One region of the [Clostridium] hylemonae DSM 15053 genome, then DNA from elsewhere that is predicted to be linked to it. Evidence: predicted binding sites of a transcription regulator. Region 1 holds the regulator's gene; each other region holds the start of a gene.
What was found. Region 1 encodes Rex, which represses fermentation and respiration genes when NADH is low (regulators of the CRP and FNR family bind a similar motif). Its sites were predicted from a motif close to ATTGTTAANTANTTAACAAT; they were not measured.

Region 1 (5,990 bases):
TCACCGCCGTCATTTCCTACCAGTGTCACTTTATCTGCATACTTTACATCATCTATCTCTGTCGCGTCGACCATGAACTGGTCCATGCACACGCGCCCGAGAATAGGTGCCTTTTTCCCGTGGATCAGGACATATCCCTTGTTGGAGAGACTTCTCGGATAGCCGTCACCGTACCCTACCGGGATCGTGGCTATCTTTGTTCTCCTGTCTGTAATGTACGTGCCGCCGTAGCTTACCGGCGTCCCCGCATCTACCCATTTAACGTGCGCCACATGGCTGATAAGCTCCATAGCCGGCTTAAGCGGAACATTTTCTTTATGTACTTCTTCGGACGGATACAGGCCGTAAGTAGAGATACCGGCCCGCACCAGGTCCATGTTCGCCTCCGGGACATCGATGATTCCCGCACTGTTGGAGCAGTGGTAATACGTGAAGGCCACCCCTCTCTTTTCGAGTGTTTCCTTCATCCACACATAGTTCCTGATCTGCTTCCCGGTGAAAGACTTATCGATCTCATCCGCTTTCGCAAAATGTGTATACATGCCCTCCATGACGAGATTCGGCATTTTGCTGATGCGCTCTATGATGTCCGCCGCTTCTTCCCCGATCAGGAACCCAAGTCTTGACATTCCAGTATCAAGCTTAATATGAATATATGCCTGCTTTCCTATTTTGACCGCAAGCTCAGACACTTCGCGGGCCATTTCTTCGGTGTACAAAGTCATACGGATGTCGTGTTTTATCATATCCTCCCGCTGATCGGGGAAAATGCATCCGAGAACGAGGATCGGTTTTTCGATCCCTCCATGGCGAAGGACAACAGCCTCGTCAAGTGTGGCAACCGCAAATCCCCACATATAATCCTTCGGCGAGAGCATCTTTGCGATCTGTACCGCACCGTGTCCGTAACCGTCTGTCTTGACAACACCGAGCATCTTTGCGCCGTCCCGGACGTTATTCTTCATCATTTCTATATTATATTCCACTGCATCCAGGTCTATCCTGGCACATACTCTGTTATACGCTTTCATCTATCTGTCCTCCTCTTCCTTCATGGCTCTCCCTGTGTATTCGATCAGGTCAGAGGCCATGACACTGTAACTCCCCTTGTCACGGCTTGCCAGTTCTCCCGCCCTGCCGTGAAGATATGTCCCAAGCACTGCGGCGTCTGTCAGGTCCAGTCCCTGCGCGAGCAGACCGGCAATTATACCGGCGAGCACATCACCTGAACCGGCCTTGGCCATAGATGCATTTCCGGACAGATTCACATAAGGACGGCCTCCCGCAGGCATGGTAACTGTCCGGGCATCCTTAAGCACACACGTGACACTGTACTCTTCTGCAAATTCACGCAGTATCTCTATTCTGCGCGCTCTCAGCTGCGGAATATCTTTGCCTGTCATACGGGACATTTCTTTCATGTGGGGGGTGAATATAAAGTTTTCATGCCTCAGCCGGTCAAGATACTTCTTATGGTCTGCTATCAGATTCAGTCCGTCCGCGTCTATCACACACGGCACCTCCACATTCTCCATAACCGTCCTGAGTATCTTTCGTGATTTGTCACTCGTTCCGATCCCTGAACCGACACTTACGACATCAGCCCAGTTCAGGAGCTTTAACAATTCCACTTCATCGTAAAAGTCATATGTCCTGATGATGGCCTCGGGCAGCTGCGTCTGCAGTATCACGCGGTTATCCTCCGACGTATAGATCTGAACGAGTCCCGCGCCCGCCGTATACGCTGCTCTGGCATTCAGGTAAGCCGCCCCCGACATGCCCCTGCTTCCCGCGATGACCAGCACCCTGCCATAAGTACCTTTGTTGGAATCCGCCCTGCGCACCGGAAGCAGGCTTTTATACTCACCGCATTCATACGTAAATGCCGCGTCTTTTTCCTTTTTTATCTCTGACGTATCTATCCCTATATTGACTGTCACTGTCTTACCAGCATACTCTTTTCCCGGATATAATTCCATGCCAAGCTTCATCTCCTGGAACGTCACTGTCGCGTCCGCCCGAAAGGCAGTCCCCATGACAGCGCCGCTGTCCGCGCACACGCCGGACGGAATGTCGACCGCCAGCTTAAATCCCCCGGAGCGGTTCATGGCGTCAATAAGCTCCCTGCGTTTTCCTTCGATCTCACGGTTTAATCCGACGCCGAACAGTGCATCAATGACCACACTGTAGCTGTCTTCCCTGAATTCCGTAGTGATTGCGGCGCCCGTCTGCCTCAGCCGCTTTATCTGCTCCTTTGTCTCCTTTGTGCAGTGTTCTTCTTCCCCGCAGAGAACAGCCGTGACCCTGTGCCCTTTTTCTGTCAGCATCCTTGCGGCCGCAAAGCCGTCGCCGCCATTGTTTCCGGTCCCGCATACTACGCACACATTTGTCAGGTCCAGGCCGCTTTCTTCCATGTGATCCACACACCCGGCCGCGGCACGCTCCATCAGTTCCAGTGACGGAATCCGAAGCCGGCCGGTCGTATACTCGTCTGCGCGCTTCATCTGGGATGCATTCAGTAAATATTTCATACCTCTCACCTCCTGTTATTTTCCCGGAACCTTTTTCACCCAAAGCTCCCCGGTATATAAAAGAACGTGTAAAGACAAGCCTGTTCTTCACATGCCCATCGTTACACGTTTTTATACTTCCTTATTTTTTGCCGCTGTGCTCATCGTTGTAACGGCTGATATTGTAAGACAGCCTCATGAGGCTTTCAGACAGGTGAACATTCTCGACGATAATGTGGTCAGGCAGATTCAGATCGGTATGCGCAAAATTCCAGATCGCGCGCACACCATTTTCTACAAGCATGTTTGCCACCTCGATCGCCTTTTCCTTCGGAATCGTAAGTACGGCGATCTCTACATTATTATTCTGGACAAAGTCTTTGAGTTCGTCCATCATGCGTATCGGCACGCCTCTGATCGAAACACCGTTCAGCCTCGGGTTCACATCGAAAATGCCCTTTAAGATAAACCCTCTTTTTTCAAAAGCCGCATAATTGGCAAGCGCCTGTCCCAGATTACCTGCTCCGATGATGACAATATTGTGGTCTTCCTCCAGACCGAGAATCTTGCCTATCTCTGTATATAAATACTTTACATTGTAACCGTATCCCTGCTGTCCGAAACCGCCGAAATTGTTAAGGTCCTGACGAATCTGAGATGCAGTAACTTTCATTCTCTTGCTCAAATCGTTGGAGGAGATTCTTTCGACCCCGTTTTCCAGCAGTTCCCCCAAATATCTGTAATATCTTGGCAGCCTGCGTATCACCGCCTGAGAGATTTCTCTTTCTTCCACTAGCACTCACCTTCCTGTTACGTTCTAAAAAATATTATATAGAATTGTCACTTCAAAGTCAAACTTTTAGTTGTATTTTGTCCTATTTTCGATATAATGAATGGTAGCAGCGCCCGCTTTTGAAGCATTGCAGGCGCGGCGTGGGAGGAAGTTATGATACTGGCATGTCACGGAATAAGTAAAGCATTTGGAGAAGATGTCATCGTAAGAGATGCGTCTTTTCATATAGAAGACTATGAGAAAGCCGCCCTCGTAGGGCCAAACGGCGCCGGAAAATCGACCATACTGAAAATGATGGTCGGCGAGCTTCCGGCTGACGCCGGAGAAGTCATACTCACAAAAGGAAAGACGCTCGGCTATCTGGCACAGCACCAGGAAATGACAGGCGGCAATACTATATATGAAGAGGTGAGGACGGCAAAGGCGGATATCATCGAGACCGAACGCCAGATACGCACGATCGAACTGGAATTAAAGCATCTCGAAGGAGATGCTTTAAAAGCGCGCCTTGACACATATAACCGTCTGACCGCTGCCTTTGAGCGGGCCAACGGCTATGCCTATGAAAGTGAGATCACCGGGGTTTTAAAAGGTCTCGGGTTTGACGAATCGGATTTTGCCAAGAGCGTTGACACACTGTCCGGAGGGCAGAAAACCAGGGTCTCTCTCGGCAAGCTTCTTTTGACAAAGCCTGACATTCTTCTTCTGGATGAGCCGACGAACCATCTGGACCTCAACTCCATCGCATGGCTTGAAACCTATCTGTTAAATTATCAGGGCGCCGTACTTATCGTCTCACATGACCGTTATTTTCTGAACAGAGTCGTGACGAAGGTGCTTGAGATCGAACTTGGCACACTCTCCGTCTACATGGGCAATTACAGCCAGTATGCCGAGAAAAAAAAGATGATACGGGACGCGAAGCTGAAAGAATATATGAACCAGCAGCAGGAGATCAAACATCAGGAGGCAGTGATCGAAAAGCTCCGCTCCTTTAACCGGGAGAAATCTGTCAAACGGGCCGAAAGCCGCGAGAAAATGCTATCCAAACTGCAGCCGGTCGAAAAACCAAAGGAGACGAACACAGAGATACATCTGTCGCTGGAGCCGTCCTGCATCAGTGGAAATGATGTGCTGAGCGTGGAGCATCTGGGCAAGTCCTTTCCGTCCCAGCGTCTGTTTTCCGATGTCAGCTTTGAGATAAAAAGAGGCGAACATGTTGCCGTCATCGGTGACAACGGAACGGGCAAGACGACGCTTCTTAAGATACTGAACAACGTAGTGCCTGCCGACAGCGGGACCTTTACGCTCGGAACCAATGTAGAGATAGGATACTATGATCAGGAACACCACGTGCTCCACATGGACAAGACGATCTTTGAAGAGATCTCCGACGACTATCCGCATCTCACAAACACGCAGATCCGCAATATGCTGGCCGCCTTCCTCTTCACAGGCGACGACGTGTTCAAGATGATCGGGGACTTAAGCGGCGGCGAGCGGGGACGTGTGTCACTGGCCAAGCTCATGCTCTCGGAAGCAAATTTTCTCATCCTCGACGAGCCGACCAACCATCTCGATATTACGTCCAAGGAGATTCTGGAAAAAGCCTTGAACGATTACACCGGCACTGTGCTTTATGTGTCGCATGACCGGTACTTTATCAACGAGACGGCCACAAGAATCCTTGACCTCGTGAATCAGACCTTTGTCAATTATATTGGGAATTACGATTACTACCTTGAAAAGAAAGAAGAGCTTACCGCCGTATATGCCGGATCCGGGCAGTCTGAAGATTTATCCCGGGCGCAGGAGGCCGTGTCCGAATCTAAACTGAGCTGGCAGGAACAAAAGGAAGCCCAGGCGAAGGAACGGAAACGCCAGAATGATCTGAAAAAGACAGAAGAACGGATCACTGCTCTGGAAGAGCGCGACACTGAGATAGACATCCTCATGACACAGGAAGAGGTATACACGAATTCCGTACAATGTCAGGAGCTGGCGGCAGAGAAAGCCGCAATCCACACAGAGCTTGAAGAATTGTATATAAGATGGGAAGAGCTGGCTGATTGATCCCGGACACTCTCCCGCCAGAGAACGGGGCGCGCATTGATTACTTAATGTGCGCCCCGTGTATTTTCCCTGTATTAAATAATAACAGCAAGAATAATGAAAGATTCGTGTAAAATACCTGATATAATATTGCAGAGAAAGGAGGGGACCGCAATGCAGATCAACATTATAAGTGTAAAAGCAGCAATAGACTACATTGAAAGCAATTTAGCCGGCAAACTGGATTTGGAAATAGTAGCCAATGCGGTCCATTATTCCAAGTATCATCTGCACCGTGTGTTTATAGACACAGTCGGTCTGACAATTCATGACTATGTGCAGCGGCGCAGATTGACTGAAGCTGCTAAACTGCTTGTGTTCTCCGATAAACCTATTATTGAGATCGCTTTGACCGCGGGTTACAAAAGTCAGCAGTCATTTACCACTGTATTTAAGCACATGTACAAAAAAACTCCAAACCAGTATCGAGAGGCAGAGGAGTTTTACCCATTACAGCTTACATATATTCTGAATGATAATCCCACAAAGACCAGCACAGATATTGATTGGCAGGCAGACATTGTTTATGCTGTGGAAAACGATATTCCGGCCTGGATGGATCTGCTTTGTCTTGT
Region 2 (5,990 bases), 170 kb from region 1:
AGAGCGCGGGGATCCGGAAGCTTGAGGAGATCTCAGAGCTCATCCGCAGGGCGTACGAAGATCAGAACCAGAAAGAGTTTCTCGAGTATGACATAGAATTTCATACGTGTATCGCAGAGTGCTCCGGAAGCCGGGTCATCTTAAGTATGATCCAGACGATCAGTAATCTCATGCGGCACATAAGCGGTACCGGGATGGCGGACGAAGCGCAGCTGAAGGCTATTTATGAAGAGCACCGGAACGTGTACCGTTTTATACTTGCCCATGACAGCAGCGGTGCTGCCAAAGCCATGGGGGAGCATCTGGAGCAGTCTGTCACGAGGTATAATTACAGATAATGAGACAAAAAAGGCACAGGTATGACAATTTACGTTATACGGCTGTGTCTTTTTGTGATATACTGTAAATATTCTCAGTCGGCCATACTGTAAATGTCCGGCTGTTGTCACCTGCTTATGGCCGGATATATGCGGCTGAAAACGGGCAGTATCAATGTTAGCGGAGAGGTTGAAAATGGGATTTAGTGTGGAAGAGCTGCTGCAGGCAGAGGAATTAAAAGATGTTAAGTTAATAAGCGGTGAACGCGGCCTTGACAGAGAGATCAAAGGAGTGACGATCATCGAAGCTCCGGATATCGTCAAATTTATTGACGGCGGAGAAGTTCTTCTGACAGGACTGTATGCGTTCCGGTCATGTACCGTCGAAGAATTTAAAGTGTATATCAACGAGCTGACGAGAAAGAGTGTCAGTGCGCTCATTCTAAAGCGCGGCAGGAAGGTGGAGAACGCTGACACGAAGATCCATCTTCTGCTGGAATTTTCCGAGACCCACGGGATACCTATCCTGGAGGTGCCTTTTGAATTTTCATTCAGAGATATCATGAGTCTTATCATGGAGCATCTGTTCAATGAAGAAGTGACAAGGCTTAAATATTTTAAAACGACATATGATAATTTTGCGGCGCTTGCCCTGACACCGGATTCCAAGGGAAAAGGGATCGAAAATATTCTGGACGTGCTTGCCAAGCTGATCCGCAATCCGGTCGCCGTCTTTAACCAGAACATGTCCTGTCTGGCTTCTACGGACGGAGCCGGCGGGGAGCTTAAGATCAGGAAGGATGCCGTACCGTTTGAACCGGGAACGTATTCCAATTACACATATCTGAAGCAGAACGGGGAAGTGTCCCAGTGCGTCATTCAGGTGAAGATGAGTTTCAGAGAAAAGATATATCTCGTTGTAAGTGAGGTGAACCAGCCGTTCAATACGATGGACAGCATAGCGGCAGAGAGCGCCATAACGGCTCTCAGGTTTGAATTTTCAAGGCAGTATGCAGTGACAGAGCTGGAAAAGAAGTTTCAAAATGATATTATGCACAATATACTGAACGGGAAAGTGCACTCCATCGGTGAGCTCCAGAAAAATACAGGACTGCTCGGTGTGGAGATCGACGGATGCTACCGGGTCATTGTGTTTGGGATGAAGAACGAGAGCAGTGCGAAGGGGGACTTCAAAGCCAGGGTGAAGGACACAAACGTGCTGAGCACAGCCATATTTGCGCATATATCGGATGCAAAGATACATAATGACCTGGACAAGATCGTCGTGATTCAGAAGGTGCAAAAGGATCAGACGCAGGAGGAGTACCGCAGAGAGATCAAGGAAGTGGCGGAACAGGTACAGGCAGAGGTGTCTGCGTATAACAAGTATCTGAAAGTGAAGGCCGGCGTCGGAAGGCTTGTGGAAGGGATCATCAATCTTCCGGAGAGCTTTAAGGAGGCGAAAGAGGCGTTTATGTTCGTGGATGTGGCAGGGGAAGTATCGGAGGACGGGAATTCCCGGGCGATGCTGTTCTCGGATCTGGGCATATTTAAGCTTCTCTGCCAGCTGGACGACTCGTCCATGATGCTCGAATATGTGCCGGAGGGCCTGCAGAAGCTCTATAATTATAAGAAACCTCAGAGGGACGACCTGATCATAACGCTGAAGACTTATCTGGACAGGAACCAGAATCTGTCCAAGACGGCCCAGGATCTGTATGTACATTATAAGACGGCAGCCTACAGAATAGAGAAGATCACAAAGATAACGGGCATTGACTTTGACAATGCGAACGAAGTGCTGGCAGTGCGCATCGGCCTCGTAGTCTATAAGATGATAGAGAATTACAATAAGGATTTCATATAAATTCCGGGAAGAATCGGGAAGAGAGAGATAGTTTATCCAGACTAGATAAATTATCTCTCTTTTTTTATCTTTTTGCACCGATGTAATATGTTAAAAAATTATCTATAATGTGCAATATAGATAAAAAACATTTAGTCAGCAACAGTTATGTATGCTTATTGAACTACTGACAGCGAAGAGTAAGTGTGCACAATCACCAAGTCAGTAAGCAGTATGGAGGGATTTTATGGACATTAACTTGGAAAGAGTCCTTTCCCGTCTGGAAGAACTGTATCAGTGCGGAGCGCAGGATGACGGAACTTACACGAGAATGGCATATTCACCCGGGGATCTAAAAGGACGGGAGACATTCGCAGGATATTTCCGTAAGCTAGGACTTGAGCCGGTCATGGACAGCGCCGGTAATCTGAAGTTCCGGCTGGAGGGAGAGAATCCAAAACTGCCGGCCATCGTGACCGGTTCCCATCTGGATACGGTTCCGGACGGCGGAAAGTATGACGGCGTGCTCGGATGTGTGGCAGGACTTGAGATCTGCGAGACACTTCTGAAAAGCGGCAGGAGACTGAAACATCCGCTGGAAGTCGTCGTGTTTACCGACGAAGAGGGATTTCGTTTTGGCAGCGGACTTCTCGGAAGCGGCGCCATGTGCGGGGAAGAGCTTCATATCAGTGAGGCCGACGAGGACATGAACGGACAGACAAGGGGCGAAGTGATGAAAGCTTACGGGCTCCATGTGGCCGATGTCCCCAAAGCAAAGAGAGCCAGAGATTCTATACATTGCTTTCTGGAGCTTCACGTAGAGCAGGGAGCCTCTCTGTATAAGAACGGTACGCCTGTGGGCGTCGTATCTTCCATCGCCGGGGTGAGCCGTTATGAGATCACAGTCAAAGGGGAGGCCAACCACGCGGGAAGTACAGTGATGGCGGACCGCAGGGACGCTCTTGTGGCAGCGGCCGGGTTCATATCCGCAGTGCCCCGGATCGTGGAAGAGTACGGCAGCGCATATACGGTAGCCACCGTCGGCACGATGAAGGTAGTCCCAAATTCTGTCAATGTCATTCCGGGGACTTGTACTTTTAACCTGGAAATAAGGGATCAGGACAAAGAGATGATAGAGCTCATCGAAAGGAAACTGGAAGAGCAGCTTGGACGGATCTGTAAAGAGATGGGTGAGACTTACACATTTGAGCGTTTCTCTTACCACGAGCCGGCGCCTATGGCAGAGTGGGTGAAAGAAAGCATTGAAAAGTCGGTACAGGAACTTGACATTCCATATGCCGTGATACCAAGCGGCGCTTTTCATGATTCCCTTATCATGACAGCCAGGTTCCCGACGGGAATGATATTTGTTCCTAGTGTAGACGGCATCAGCCATTCGAGATATGAGTATACAGAAAAAGAAGATATCAGGCAGGGCTTAAGGGTACTTTTAGAAACGATCCTCAAGGTAGATGACATGAATGTCACATGTTAAAAAAATATAAGAAAAAAGAAAGGAAGGTAAAGTTATGGACAAGAAAAAAATTGGTATTATTGGCGGAGGTATTTCAGGAACATGTCTCGGATATCATCTGAGCCTTTATGATAATGCGGAGGTGGTCGTATTTGAAAAAGACACCATCGGAGGAGCTTCCACTGCAAAATCAGCGGGAACGGTATGTCTTTTTGACGATTCTTTGAGAAACAGATACTGGGATGTAAGACTGTATGGATTTGAGTCCTATCTCAAGATGGAGGAGGAAGAAAAGGGCTCCGCAGGTTTTGACAAGACCGGAACACTCGTAGTGGCTACAGACGAGAAGGTAGAGGCAACGATCAAGACTGGCATCGCGCTTGCCAAAGCCGCCGGCTATACAGGAGAATATATTACCGATAAGGACAGGATCAAAGAGATCCTTCCCGACATCTCGACGGAGAATATTCTCGGCGCCGGATATACGCAGGACGACGGATACTTCGACGGAACGATGATCTCCAATACATATGCAAAGAAAATGCAGAAGAACGGCGGAACGATCAAGACCGGCGTAAAAGTTACAGAAGTTAAGGTGGAAAACAACAAGATCAAAGGGCTCAGGACAAGCGACGGAGAAGATTATGAATTTGACTGTGTAGTAGACTGTACAGGGCCATGGAGCAAGTTTACAGGTGAGATGGTAGGAATGGATGTCCCGATCTGGCATACAAAGGCAGAAGCATTCTTCTTATGCCCTCCGGGAAAGAAATTAGGCTATACCTTCCCTGTATTAAAATATCCTGCGTTCTACGCCCTGAGAGCAGGCGACAATATCTTTATCTGCAAATCCCATCTGTCTATGGACCTGAACAATCCTATGCATGCAGGACAGTGGGATCCTGACAAGCTTCCGGCTACGGGCGGGACAGACGACTATTTCATCGATTTCCTGTTAGACCAGCTGGAGTGCAGAGTGCCTGGGATCGTGGACAGCGGTCTTGTATCTTCCTGGCTGTCCTACCGAGCAGAGCCGAAAGATTTCCTTCCGATCCTCGGAGAGACTCCTGTAGAGGGATACGTTCTCGCCACAGGATACGGCGGAAACGGTGTGATCGAGGCTCCGGCGGCCAGCAGAGACCTTGCGAAGTTCATTATGCGCGGCGAGAAGACACCATTGCTGGAAGACTGGGCATTTGAACGTCTGTTGAAATAAGGATATATAACAGAGAGGAGAAGTTATGAATATAGCAGTTCTTATAAAGCAGGTTCCCGTTTCCAATGACGTTTCCGTGGACCCGGAGACTCATGCGCTTGTGCGTGCCAGCTCCGAGGGTATGATCAACCCTGCGGATCTGAATGCGATCGAGGCGGCCATGGTCTTAAAAGAACAGACGGAAGGGAAAGTCGTGGTATTTACGATGGGTCCTCCGGATGCAGAGAAGGCATTGAGAGATGCGATGGCGCTCGGCTGTGATGAGAGCTGTCTCATTACGGACAGATGCCTTGCCGGAGGAGATACTGTCGCCACGGCAAAGGTGCTTGCAAAAAGCCTTGAGAAATATGGGACGTTTGATCTGATCTTAAGCGGCGCGCTGTCGGCAGACGGCGCCACCGGCCAGGTGGGCGCTATGGTGGCGGAATACATGGGAATCCCTCATGTGTCAGAGATACAGGGGCTTACCTACGACGAAAGTACGGCCGGCACGATTCTGGCAGTGAAGAAATTCCAGGGAATGGAACTGAAGATCAAGGCTGCGCTTCCGGCGCTGATGAGTGTCTGCTTTGGGTGCAACGAACCGCGTCTGGCGACGCTGCGCTCGAAGCGGGCGGCTAAAAGTAAACCTCTGGAAGTGTATACGAATGCAGAGCTTGGCATGGCGGCAGGTGAGACCGGCCTGGAAGGATCCCCTACCGTTGTGATCGATTCCTTTGAACCGGAGAGTACGAGAAAGGCTCAGATGCTTACAGGTACACCGGATGAGCTGGCACGTAAACTGAAAGAGTTGATCGAGATCGAGAAAGGAAAAGAATAGATGGCTAATGGAATTTGTGTTTTCGCAGAGAATTATAATGGAAATATAGAGCCTGTCGTGGCAGAACTGGTCAGTGCGGCACATTTCATTAAAAAGACGACCGGTGAAAAGATCCAGGCGGTCGTCGCGGCCAGAGACTGTGAACAGCTCGCAGCACAGCTGGAGCAATCCGGCGTAGATGAGATATATGCGGTCAAGACAGACCGGGACTGTACATTTCAGGATGACGCGCTAAGCCAGGTGCTGGCAGAGATGATCAAAAGAATAGATCCGGCCAGCGTGCTCGTTCCGGCGACTCCAATGGGACGCTCTGTCTT
Region 3 (5,990 bases), 1.0 Mb from region 1:
TCTTTCCCTTTGGAGATACAGTCGTTCGTGATGATGGATAAGAACGGCACCGGCATATTTTCTGCGTATATCTTCTCGATAACATTGCTTCCCTGCACTTTGATATCAATGAAATATTTCATCTGCTTTTTAAATGCGTCGTAAAGTTCTTCGTATGTCTCGAAGTCCGCCGCATATCCGAGCTCAAGGCCGAGCTGCTGCCCGCTTACTTTATCGTATCCGTTGTTCAGTGTCAGTTCAAATATCTTCGGTATATTAAAGTATCCGGTGAGAATATATGCCTCGTTGCCGAACGCCCCTGTCTCCACACATCCGCTCGTGCCGCCGCGCCTTGCATCCTCCAGTGATTTTCCTGCGTTGAGCAGCTCCTGTACGATAGCTTCTGTGTTGTAGAATGCCGGCTGTCCCCAGCCTTTGCGTGAGATCTCACAGGCACGTTTGAGGAACTTCTGCGGTGTCTTTCTGCTGATCTGTACATTGGAACTTGGCTGCAGCAGCTTCATCTCATCCATGCAGTCCAGTATGAGATAACTTACATTGTTCACGCCATTCTCTCCGTTTGGAGCGATTCCGCCTGTGTTGAGGTTTGCAAAATCTGTGTATGTGCTGCTCTCTTTCAGCGTGATCCCAACCTTCGGCGGTGCCGGCTGGTTGTTGAATTTAACCCACAGACACTCTAGCAGTTCCAGCGCTTTCTCATCATCCAGAACGCCCGCTTCCACATCCTTTTCATAAAATGGATTCAAATGCTGGTCAAGACGCCCCGGGCTGTACGCATCCCATGGATTCAGCTCACTCGTGACACCGAGATGTACAAACCAGTACATCTGGATCGCCTGCCAGTATGTCTCTGGCTTATGAGCCGGGACAACGTCACAGTTGGCCGCGATCTGAAGCAGTTCTTCCCTGCGCTTTGGATCTGTCTCCTTCTGAGCCAGGTCTCTTGCGAGAGCCGCATACCGTTCACCGAGGATCATAATGGCGTCGCAGGCAATTTTCATGCCCTCCAGCTCATTTTTCTTATCCAATGCCTCCGGATCATGAAAGAAATCCAGTTTATCTATGGATGCCTGGATATCCTCCTTATAATCGAGAAATCCCTTTTCATATATTTTCACAGAACCAACCGTATGTCCCGGTCCGCGCTGCTCCATAAATTCTGTAAACAGTCCTGCTTCGTACGCCTTCTTCCACTCCGGTGTCATCTGTCTCAGGATCTTGTTGCGGATGCATCTCTTATCCCAGAACGGGATCATCACCTTTTCCTGTGTCTCAAAATCTTTTTCTTTTACCTTAAAGCTTATGAGTTCCCGGTCATTCATGACATGCATATCTTCCATCGTATGGCAGCACAGTTCCGGGAATGTAGGAGATGCCTGGGGAGAGTCGCCTTTCTCGCCCACAATGAGCTCTCCCTCTCCTATGTATAAAGTCTTCGCTGCAAAATAATCTTTCAGCACCTGCGCGCGCAGTTCCGGAACAGAGAGGGCTCCCTCGTATGTCTCATACGTCTTTGTCATACTTTCGGCCCGCTCCATGTCAATATGTGCCGGTGTGTCCAGGCTGAGCTTTCTGAGTTTCCTGATGCGTTCGTTCATTCCTCTTTCTTCCATTTTCTTAACCTCCTATTTTTACATTCTGGAATCCTGATTGTTTAAACAGTGTCACAAACTGCTCCATCTCTTCGCCGGACGGCGCGTGAAGCTTAGTTCCGCCATATGTAAGCCCAAGCTTTTCATATTTTCCTGAGCCTGTATTGTGGTAGGGGAGAAGATTTATATTCGCCACCCTGATCTGTTTCTCCCTGAGGTATCTGATGATCTCTTCCATATCTTCTTTCGTTCCGTTTACTTCCCGTATGACCGGAATACGGATATATATACGGGCGCCTTTGCTGCTGATCCGTTCCAGATTCTCCAGAATCTGTTCATTCCCCATGCCCATATACTTTTTATGTATCTCGTTGTCCATCGTCTTGATGTCATACAAAAAGGTATCTGTATATGGGAGCAGCCGTTCAAAATTTTCGTACGGCGCCTGTCCGCACGTATCTATGGCCACCGATATGCCCATCCTGTCAAGCCTTTTTACAAGTTCTTCTACGTAATCCATATCCGCCATCATGACTTCCCCGCCGGACAGTGTTACTCCGCCGCCGGATTCTTCATAGAACATCTCGTCTTTTCTCAGCTCTTTTACCAGTTCACTGACCGTATATTCTTTCCCTGCCACTTCCCGCAGATTCAGGTTACAGCTGTCCACACATGTGCCGCAGCCGGTACAGAGCTTCCGGTCTGTGACCATCTTTCCTGCCTCTTCCCGCACGGCATTCTGCGGACAGACCACGGCGCAGCTTCCGCACCCGGCACACCGCTCACTGTCACAGAGCAGCTGGGGCTTAAAGCACTGCGTCTCCGGATTGTGGCACCAGAGGCATTTCAGCAGACACCCTTTAAAAAATACCGTCGTCCGTATCCCGTCGCCGTCGTGGATAGAATACTTCTGGATGCTTGTTATCAAACTCATTTCTTCACCTCACACGTTGTTCGTTTGTTATTAGACTAACGTTCGTACTTTAGTCTAAACATAGCAAAAAAACAGCTCCTTGTCAATAATTTATCAAGGAACTGCGTATCATTTCATGAAATTCAATATATTATATCCAGTATTTTTGTGCACATTTCACAAAGCATCTTTCGGCGCGCCGACGCCGTAAGGAAGGTCAAACAGTGATATCTGCATATCTCTGCCGGACTGTACCTTACGCTCCACGATCGTCTCATCTCCGCGCAGATGTCCGACAAGAAGCGGTGACTCCGGGTCGTGCTGAGCATGCTTCTTCTTAGCGCTCTCAGCGCCTCCTGTAGCGTAACAATACCGGCATCCGTTGACACAGGTGTCGTACATCCCAATATCAATACTCTCCGCGCATCTGCATTCTTTTCTCTGTCCGGCGTCCTTTTTCAGATCAAGTTTATAGCCGATGATCTTGCGTATTTTCTCCTTATCGATACAAGCGCTGTGATGTATGCCGTACCTCTCCAGATTTATTTTCTCAGCGCAGGTGTACAGCGGGAGTTTGTACTTCCCGGCAATTTCGGACAGCCCCTTTGCCGCCTCCAGCATATCTTCCTCTTCCATCTCCGGATAAGGATTCTCTCTGCAGCCGTCCATGAAACTGATGATACACCGGTCTGTATAATTGTGAAGCCATTCGCACATCATCTCAAACTTTTCCAGATGATAGCCAAGCGTGTACTTTCCGCTCAGGATGATCGGATCAAATCTCCAGTCGACCCGCTCTCTCCCGAGACGCTCGGCAAGCAGCACAAAAGTGGCCATCGATTCCTCTGTTGAAGGTATATTTTCCTCCATGTCTTTCTCATAATCTGTGACAGTCATCTGAAAGCAATACCGGTATCCAAGCCGGTCGATCTCCTTGAGACCGGGCAGGAGCGGCTCCGGATTCTTCGTCCAGAACACAATACAATCAACCGTATCCGGTGACAAGGCGATACGGCTGATCTTTTTCCTGTTGTATGGATTTGGCACTAATATCTCCCCCGCTTTCAGGCGGTTGACAAACCAGTCCGGATAACACGCGGGGATATCGGTTCTTCTGCTTGCGCTGATTATCATCTCTGCTCTCCTGACTCCTTTAATTCTTATAATATACTGAAAAAATAAAGTTGTCAAAGGAAGAAAAATTCCATTCCCCGGAGCCTGCCATGCCTAGCTCATACTGTCTTCTTTATAGTGCTCAATCCTGTAATCGATCACTCCCATCACAGCGACTGCCGCCAGTGCGGAAAACATCAGCGGAACGCTCAGCCAGAACGGCAGTTCATAATGAAATACAAATTTCAGGGACAGCATAACAGGCATATATATCAGAAATACGGTCTGCCATATTCTGTTGCACATATTCCTGTAGCTTTCCAGACGGTAGATTTTATCCAGCTTCATTATCTTCACTCCTCTCATCTTAAAGAAATCGTTCTGCATATCCATCAGAGTTACATCCAGCTCATCAAACGTGTCGTTCCTATGCATAAGCTCGTCACAGAGACCTCTCGCCTCGGACAGCTCTGCCAGCTCTCTTTCAAGCGCTGCCTTTCTCATACCGACAACGTCCGAAACTGTCCGTTTGCCTTCTTTTACCAGCTTGATATCCTTCACCGGAACGCCGAGCACTCTCAGGAATTTGATCTTTTTCAGATCTTCCACATCCTGCATGCTGTACTCCCGGTAATTATTTTCCTTATTTCTCTCCGGAGCCAGAAGGCCTTCGTCCTCATAATAACGGATGTTTGCTTTTTTCATATCTACGAGATTTTCTACTTCTTTAATTGTCAAATGTATTCCTCCTTACATGTATCTAACACCTTAAAGTAACTTGAATGTCAATAGTTTTCTGCATTGTTAACTATATTTTTTATCAGGTTGACAATCTTTTGATTTTCAGATATACTGCCTACAGAATCATTTATGAGGAGGCTGCTATGAACGAAAGAAAATTATCCATTCAAGATATCTGTACTATCAGTCTGTGTACTGCAGTTACCGCAATTATGGCACAGATATCCATACCTATGCCGATGGGGGTGCCGATGACCATGCAGACGTTTGCTGTTACGCTCGCGGCGGTCATACTCGGCGCCAAAAAGGGCGCTGCCGCTTCGCTTATCTATGTACTGCTCGGCGCCGCAGGCGTACCGGTCCTGGCTAACTTTACCGGCGGTTACCAATATCTCATCGGTCCTACCGGAGGATTTCTTCTTACCTTTCCTGTTATGGCATATATCATCGGACTTGGCGCAGAAAAGTTCCGGCGCGCAAACAGCGGCTTCATTATCTGCCTTATCCTGGGAACTGCTGTGAACTACATCGGCGGCATCGCGATGTTCTGCCTTGTGACGGGCAGCAGTGTGTGGGCCGGCTTCACCGCCTGCGTACTTCCGTTCATCCCGACCGCAGTGATAAAAGCCGGACTCGCCGCCGCGATCGGGCTTAAGATCCACAGAAGGCTGGTGAGCGCCGCATGCGTCTGAGACCCCACCACCTGCTCTGTACGCAGGGCTACTCCGGCAAAGGCTACAGCCCGGAATTTGTAAAGAATATGGATGCAGTCGTCCGCCGTCTGCGGACAGAGCAGAAGACGCCGATAGAGCTTGTCTTCTCCACAGATGATCTCTGTTCCTGCTGTCCCGATATGCTTGCCTGCGATCTGTGCCGGGAAAACGAAAAAGTGAAGCGGTTTGACCGCAAGACTGCCGAATATTTCGGGCTCGAGGAAAAGACATACATATACCAGGAACTGACAGCCCACATACGCAGTCATATCACCCCTGAAATACTGGAAGACATATGCGGCGGCTGCAGCTGGTACCCTGTGAGCGCCTGCCGCAAAAACATAACCGGTAAAAAATAAGTTCCATCTGTCCGGGCATAAAAATCAGGCCGGAACCTGCACGCATCATGTAGGGTTCCGGCCTGTATTATATTCATCCGCTCCGGACCGTTCCGGTACAGACAGCTTCTATCCGAAATTCTTTTCCACCAGCCTGCAGTATTCTTCGTATGCCTCCACACCGCCAAAGCTGTCTGCAAGTGCATCCCGGATTCCCTTATAGTACCAGCCGATCATCGCTTTGTCTTTCATGCGGAACCTCTCCCACAGCTTTTCTCCTTCCACAGGATAGTCTCTGTCAATGTCTCTCATGTTAGACAGTTTATCCGCAAGCCCTATCATCTGGACTTCCACCGGTGACCTTCCGATATGGCGGATCGTCGCGCCTTTCCGCTCCACCCATGTCTTGGATTTGTCCTCACTTTCCTGAGCGACCATCACCGCCACCCTGACACTGAATTCTTTCGCGAGCACTTCCTCCGTAATGCCTTCACAATCCTCGATCGTATCGTGAAGCACCGCCGCGCTTATGACCTCTTCGTCTTTCGTCATAGTGGACACAATATCCCCCACCTCGACA

Region 2: a site for Rex is predicted at 2,271-2,290, ahead of LAJLEIBI_RS07365 (Zn-dependent hydrolase). Genes of this name have one in related genera too.
Region 3: a site for Rex is predicted at 2,605-2,624, ahead of LAJLEIBI_RS13010 (trans-4-hydroxy-L-proline dehydratase activase). Genes of this name have one in related genera too.

What each region holds. Positions count from the first base shown of each region.
Region 1 is NZ_CP036524.1:1,776,354-1,782,343, reverse strand. It holds gene alr (alanine racemase) at 1-1,031, opposite strand, end outside; gene LAJLEIBI_RS08130 (bifunctional ADP-dependent NAD(P)H-hydrate dehydratase/NAD(P)H-hydrate epimerase) at 1,032-2,531, opposite strand; gene LAJLEIBI_RS08125 (redox-sensing transcriptional repressor Rex) at 2,653-3,303, opposite strand; gene LAJLEIBI_RS08120 (ABC-F family ATP-binding cassette domain-containing protein) at 3,457-5,376, shown strand; gene LAJLEIBI_RS08115 (helix-turn-helix domain-containing protein) at 5,530-5,990, shown strand, end outside.
Region 2 is NZ_CP036524.1:1,601,789-1,607,778, forward strand. It holds gene LAJLEIBI_RS07355 (FadR/GntR family transcriptional regulator) at 1-338, shown strand, start outside; gene LAJLEIBI_RS07360 (PucR family transcriptional regulator) at 514-2,184, shown strand; gene LAJLEIBI_RS07365 (Zn-dependent hydrolase) at 2,411-3,658, shown strand; gene LAJLEIBI_RS07370 (NAD(P)/FAD-dependent oxidoreductase) at 3,693-4,853, shown strand; gene LAJLEIBI_RS07375 (electron transfer flavoprotein subunit beta/FixA family protein) at 4,879-5,673, shown strand; gene LAJLEIBI_RS07380 (electron transfer flavoprotein subunit alpha/FixB family protein) at 5,674-5,990, shown strand, end outside.
Region 3 is NZ_CP036524.1:2,789,592-2,795,581, forward strand. It holds gene hypD (trans-4-hydroxy-L-proline dehydratase) at 1-1,613, opposite strand, end outside; gene LAJLEIBI_RS13010 (trans-4-hydroxy-L-proline dehydratase activase) at 1,618-2,526, opposite strand; gene LAJLEIBI_RS13015 (DUF1848 domain-containing protein) at 2,683-3,639, opposite strand; gene LAJLEIBI_RS13020 (MerR family transcriptional regulator) at 3,733-4,356, opposite strand; gene LAJLEIBI_RS13025 (biotin transporter BioY) at 4,503-5,051, shown strand; gene LAJLEIBI_RS13030 (DUF1284 domain-containing protein) at 5,042-5,431, shown strand; gene LAJLEIBI_RS13035 (HD domain-containing protein) at 5,540-5,990, opposite strand, start outside.